Linked DNA regions of Skermanella sp. TT6. The protein of the gene in region 1 binds, or shares a complex with, the protein of each later gene. Links are inferred from orthologs where the notes say so. Each region holds a gene or a part of one and is shown in the gene's direction. Other genes may lie near its edges. The genes, in order: hfq and katE.

Evidence for each region.
Region 2: the proteins of hfq (region 1) and katE are in contact, whole or in part, in a crystal structure (PDB 3VU3), measured with the Escherichia coli proteins. The link is inferred for Skermanella sp. TT6 from one-to-one orthologs.

What each region holds. Positions count from the first base shown.
Region 1 is NZ_CP067420.1:2,672,303-2,675,347, forward strand. Bases 271-2,996 are described here. They hold hfq (RNA chaperone Hfq), read left to right. Parts: upstream 271-1,372; coding sequence 1,373-1,621; downstream 1,622-2,996. Other genes in these bases: IGS68_RS12565 (D-amino-acid transaminase), read left to right, coding at 271-573; IGS68_RS12570 (HAD family hydrolase), read left to right, coding at 570-1,295; hflX (GTPase HflX), read left to right, coding at 1,653-2,960. Also shown: more of IGS68_RS12565, read left to right, coding at 1-270. UniProt on the Escherichia coli protein: RNA chaperone that binds small regulatory RNA (sRNAs) and mRNAs to facilitate mRNA translational regulation in response to envelope stress, environmental stress and changes in metabolite concentrations.
Region 2 is NZ_CP067420.1:5,210,415-5,213,674, forward strand. The notes cover bases 152-3,092. They hold katE (catalase), read left to right. Parts: upstream 152-532; coding sequence 533-2,653; downstream 2,654-3,092. Other genes in these bases: IGS68_RS24335 (hypothetical protein), read right to left, coding at 152-266; IGS68_RS24345 (alpha/beta hydrolase), read left to right, coding at 2,659-3,092. Outside these bases: more of IGS68_RS24335, read right to left, coding at 1-151; more of IGS68_RS24345, read left to right, coding at 3,093-3,260.

The sequences.
Region 1 (3,045 bases):
GCCCCGCGCGACTTCAAGTTTCCGAAGCACTCCCGCAGCAGCCTCGTCATGACGACGAAGCGGGCGACCGCCTTCGCGACTCCGGAACAGCTGGAGAACGGGGTCAAGGTGATCTCGATTCCCGACATCCGCTGGCTGCGCCGGGACATCAAGTCGGTGGCGCTGCTGCCGCAGGTGCTGGGCAAGCAGCAGGCGGTGGAGGCAGGCGCGTTCGAGGCGTGGCAGCTCGACCCGGACGGCGATGTGACCGAGGGCTGCTCCAGCAACGCCTGGATCGTGACCGAGGACGGCACCCTGGTGACCCGCCATGCCGACAACCTGATCCTGAACGGCGTGACCCGCCTGTCGATCATCCGGCTGGCCAGGGAAGCCGGCATCCCGTTCGAGGAACGCGCCTTCTCGCTGGAGGAAGCCTACCGGGCGCGGGAAGCTTTCGTTTCCAGCGCCAGCACCTTCGTGATGCCGGTCACGCGGATCGACGACCGCACCGTCGGCAACGGCAAGCCGGGTTCCCTGGGAGAGCGCCTGAGGCAGGCCTACCTGGAATATGCCCGGACGGCGGGCGCGTCGTGACGGCGGATCTCGGGGGCGCACCCCTTGGCGACGGCGACCCGACGCGGCTGCCGCGCGCGGTCCTGTTCGATTGGGACAATACCCTGGTGGACAACTGGGGCTGCATCCATGCCGCGCTGAACGCCGCCCTGGTCGCCCACGGACTGCCGCCCTGGAGCCTGGAAGAGACCCGCCTCCGCGTCCGGCAGAGCCTGCGCGACAGCTTCCCCCGCCTGTTCGGCGACCGCTGGACCGATGCGCGAGACATCTTCTACGACCATTTCGGCCGCCACCATCTCGATTACCTGAAGCCGCTCCCGGGTGCCGAGGGGCTGCTGTCGGCGCTGGCCGGGCAGGGCGTCTATCTCGGGGTGGTCAGCAACAAGACCGGCCGCTTCCTGCGGGCCGAGTCGGCCCAACTCGGTTGGGACCGCTACTTCGGCAAGCTCGTCGGAGCGGGAGATGCGCCACAAGATAAACCTGCGGTTGATCCTATCCACATGGCCCTTGAGCCCGGCGGGTTGATTGCCGGTCCCGACGTCTGGTTCATCGGCGATGCAGACGTGGATATGCAGTGCGCCCATGCCGGGAGATGCGTCCCGATGCTGATCGGGAACGGTCCGGACGATTTCGGGAATTTTCCGCCTGCGCACCGGTTTGACACTTGCGATATAGTATCCGACTTGGTGCGGCGCCTTGGCGCCCCCATATCGCTGGAGACTCCAGTCGAACAACGAAAATAGCCCAACAAAAGGGTTATGGAATGTTATCCGGGCTCTGGGATGGGGCCCCAAGAACCATCACAACGGGGCGATTGCATATGTCCGAAAAAAGTCAAAATGTTCAGGACGTTTTCTTAAACCACGTCCGAAAGAACAAGACCCCGGTCACCGTGTTCCTGGTGAACGGTGTCAAACTCCAAGGCATCATAACGTGGTTCGACAACTTCTCCGTCCTGTTGCGACGCGATGCGCATAGCCAACTGGTCTACAAGCACGCAATCTCGACCGTGATGCCTGCCCATCCTATTCAACTTTTCGAGCCGCCCAAGGAAGGTGAAGGTACCTAACGCACCCGATCAGGGCACCGGCCGGTCCGCCATGGGCACCGGCCGCGCCCTCGTGATCCATCCGATCCTGCGCGAGGCCAAGATCGACGACGGCATGCGCAGCCCGGAGGCGCGCCTGGACGAAGCCGTCGGACTGGCCGCCGCGATCGAATTGGACGTAGCATACGCCGAAGCCGTCAAGGTCAACCGGCCTCAGCCGTCGACCCTGCTCGGGTCAGGCACGGTGGAGCATTTCGCCGGCCTGATCCGTGACGCCGAGGAGAGGGGGGAACCCATCGACCTGGTCGTGATGGACCACGCCCTGTCGCCCGTCCAGCAGCGCAACCTGGAACGCGGGCTCCATGCCAAGGTCATAGACCGCACCGGCCTGATCCTGGAGATCTTCGGCGCCCGGGCAAGGACCCGGGAAGGCCAGTTGCAGGTGGAGCTCGCGGCCCTCAGCTACCAGCGCTCGCGGCTTGTCCGGTCCTGGACCCACCTGGAGCGCCAGCGCGGCGGCTTCGGCTTCCTCGGCGGCCCCGGCGAAAGCCAGCTCGAGATCGACCGCCGCCTGATCGGCGACCGGATCATCAAGCTGAAGCGGGAACTGGACGAGGTCCGGCGGACCCGGGACCTGCACCGCAAGGCGCGGGACAGGGTACCCTATCCGGTGGTGGCCCTGGTCGGCTATACCAACGCCGGCAAGTCGTCGCTGTTCAACCGGATGGCCGGTGCCGACGTGTTCGCCAAGAACCTGCTGTTCGCGACGCTCGACCCGACCATGCGCGGAATCGAGCTGCCGACCGGCCGCAAGGTGATCCTGTCCGACACGGTGGGCTTCATCTCCGACCTGCCGACCCACCTCGTGGCTGCCTTCCGGGCGACCCTGGAGGAGGTCCAGGCGGCCGGCATCGTCCTTCATGTTCGGGACATCGCCCATCCCGACACGGAGGCCCAGAAGGCTGACGTCGAGGCGGTGCTGCGCGACCTCGACATCGACCCGTCCCAGGACGGCCGCGTCGTCGAGGTGCTGAACAAGATCGACCTGCTCGACGCCGCCACCCGGGACGCCCTGCTCGCCCAGGCGGCGCGGAACGACCACATGCAGGCGGTCTCGGCCTTGACCGGCGAGGGCCTGCCCGGACTGTTCGGGCTGCTCGACCGCCACATGACGATGGACCGGCAGACGGTCGATCTCGCGGTTCGGATCGACGACGGCGCGGCGCTGGCTTGGCTCTACCAGCGGGGCGACGTGCTGGAACGGCGGGACGACGACTCCTTCGCCCATCTCCAGATCGCCCTCGACCCGGCCGACCTCGCCCGTTTCGAACGGCGCTACGACTACCATCCCGCCACCTGACGCGGATCCACCCGCGTGCCGCACGCTCGGGGCCGGCGCCCTCCGGGGTGCCGGCCCTTATTTTGCCTCCGGGAAAATCGGCCGC
Region 2 (3,260 bases), 2.5 Mb from region 1 along the record:
GAGGCGGTGGCGGCCGCCGGGACCTCGGCCCTCGGCATCGTGTCGGGCCCGGGCGCCGCGACGGGAGCCGGAACCGGGGCCGCGACCGGGTGCTCGGGCATGGGCGGGACCTCCAGCTTCGCGACCCGTTCCGCCTTGGGCGGGTTGGCGGCGCGGCCGGCACCGCCGGTCCCCATGCCGCCACCGCCGCCGACCTGCACGTAATAGCCCGTCGCCGCCGTGGCGCCGAGCATGCCATAGGCGACAGCGATGAATTTGAAGCTCAAGACGCCTCTCCCCTCGAATGGGATACCGGGAGCCGCAGCGGCACGCCGCAGTCCGATGATACTTTCGATGGGGTTAAGGATTCCTGAGTGTCGCGTTCTTGTCCCGCCAGGGTCGGCGGCGCGCTTTTCCTGGAAACATTCCAAGCCTGCCCGGGTTTCTGCCTTGTGATCCCTTCAGTGCGGCTCCCACGGCCCGGGCATCGGACGCCCGAGGGCGGGCAGGCGCCCCGACCCTATCAAGACCCAGAAGACAGGAAGCAACCACGATGCCGGACAACAGGCTTACCAGCAGCCGCGAGACCGCGCGCTTCGCCGACCAGGAAGTGATCCGGGGCGAGGGCGGCGAAACCCATCAGGTGGCCGGCGGCGACGTGCCCGTCCTGACCACCCAGCAGGGCGTTCCCGTAGCCGACGACCAGAACTCGCTCAAGGTGGGATATCGCGGCCCGACGGCGCTGGAGGACTTCCACTTCCGGGAAAAGATCTTCCACTTCGACCACGAACGCATTCCCGAGCGCGTCGTCCATGCCCGCGGCTTCGGCGCCCACGGCTATTTCGAGACCTACGAGCCGCTGTCCGACCTCACCCGCGCCGACCTGTTCCAGCGCGCCGGCGAGAAGACCCCGGTCTTCGTCCGCTTCTCCACCGTCGCGGGCAACAAGGGCTCGGCCGACCTGGCGCGCGACGTGCGGGGCTTCGCCGTCAAGTTCTACACCCAGGAGGGCAACTGGGATCTGGTCGGCAACAACATCCCGGTGTTCTTCATCCAGGACGCCATCAAGTTCCCCGACCTGATCCACGCCGCCAAGCAGGAACCCGACCGCGGCTTCCCCCAGGCGCAGACCGCGCACGACAATTTCTGGGATTTCATCTCGCTGTCGCCTGAGGCGGCGCACATGGCGCTGTGGATCATGTCCGACCGGACCATCCCGCGCTCGTTCCGCTTCATGGAAGGCTTCGGCGTCCACACCTTCCGGCTGGTCAACGCCGAGGGTAAATCAACCTTCGTCAAGTTCCACTGGAAGCCCAAGCTGGGCATGCAGTCGGTGGTCTGGAACGAGGCGCTGAAGATCAACGGCGCCGACCCCGACTTCCACCGCCGCGACCTGTGGAACGCGATCCAGGCCGGCGACTTCCCCGAATGGGAACTGGGCCTCCAGGTCTTCGACCAGGACTTCGCCGAGAAATTCGACTTCGACGTTCTGGATGCCACCAAGATCATCCCGGAGGAGATCCTGCCGGTCCGCCGCATCGGGCGCCTCGTGCTCGACCGCTGCGTCGACAATTTCTTCGCCGAGACCGAGCAGGTCGCGTTCTGCACCCAGAACATCGTGCCGGGCATCGATTTCACCAACGACCCGCTGCTCCAGGGCCGCAACTTCTCCTACCTGGATACTCAGCTGAAGCGGCTGGGCGGCCCCAACTTCACCTACCTGCCGATCAACGCGCCCAAGCGGCCGGTCCACCATTTCCAGCAGGACGGGCACATGGCGATGGTCAATCCCAAGGGCCGCGCCAACTACGAGCCGAATTCCTGGGGCGGCGCGGCCGGCGGCCCGCGCGAGGCGCCGGACATCGGCTTCAGGTCCTTCCCGGCGGAGGAGCAGGGCGCCAAGCTGCGGATCCGCGCCGAAAGCTTCGCAGACCATTACAGCCAGGCCCGGCAGTTCTATCTGAGCCAGACCCCGGTCGAGCAGACCCACATCGCCGATGCCTTCACCTTCGAGTTGAGCAAGGTCAAGACCCCGGCGATCCGCGCCCGCATGGTCTCGCACCTGATGAACGTGGACAAGGGACTGGCGGACAAGGTCGCGACCGGCCTGCGGCTGGAGGAGATGCCCAAGCCGGCCGACGCCGCCCGGCCGACCCGGGACCTGCCGCCGTCCCCGGCGCTCAGCATCCTGCTCAACGGTCCGGAAAGCTTCAAGGGCCGCAAGGTCGGCGTGCTGGTCAGCGACGGCGTGGACATCGGCCTGGTCAAGGCGCTGAAGGAGGCGATCACCGCCGAGGGCGCCATGCTCGAGTTCGTCGCCCCCAGGGTGGGCGGCGTCAAGGCCAGCGACGGCACCTTCATCGAAGGTGACGAGAAGATCAACGGCGCGCCTTCCGTGGTCTATGACGCGGTCGCGGTGCTGCTGTCGGACGACGGCGCCAAGCTGCTGTCGAAGGAAGCGACCGCCCGCGACTTCGTGACCGACGCCTTCGCCCACGCGAAGTTCATCGCCTACAACAAGGAATCGATGCCGCTGCTGGAAAAGGCCTGCGTCGCCGCCGACATGGACGGCGGCTTCACCGAGCTGAAGGGTCCATCGGACGCCAAGAACTTCGTCCAGTCCTGCCGCAAGCTGCGCTTCTGGGAGCGCGAGCCCAAGGTGAAGCAGGTCTGAACCCCATGAACAGCAAGCCGATCAGCCCGCTGCTGCTGGGCGCCGTCCTGGCGCTGGGCGCCTGCCAGCAGCTCTCCAACGCTGGCACCGCCCTGTCGAACGACCCCGCCGCCGCGGCCCGGGGTGCCCCGACCCTGGCTGCGGCCGACGCCGACATGCGCTCCGTGCTGCTGGCCTTCCAGGCGCTGGGGCCGAAGCCGATAGAGACCCTGTCGGCCGAGGAGGCGCGGCTTCAGCCGACCATGGCCGACGCGGTCGCGAAGGTCCTGGAGGACGACGGCCGGAGCGCCGCCCCGGAGACCGTGGCGTCCGTGCGTGACGTGTCCATTCCGGGACCGGGCGGCGCCCGGCCGGCCCGCATCTATGTTCCCGGCTCCGCCCGGAGCCCGCTGCCCGTCATCGTCTACTATCATGGTGGCGGCTGGGTGATCGCCGACCTGGACACCTACGACGCCTCCGCCCGGGCGCTCGCCAACCAGGCCGGCGCGATCGTCGTCTCGGCCGGGTACCGCCAAGCGCCGGACTCCAAGTTCCCGACCGCCCACGAGGATGCCCTGGCGGCCTTTCGCTGGACCCAGGTGAACGCGCGCCAGTTCGGCGGCGATCC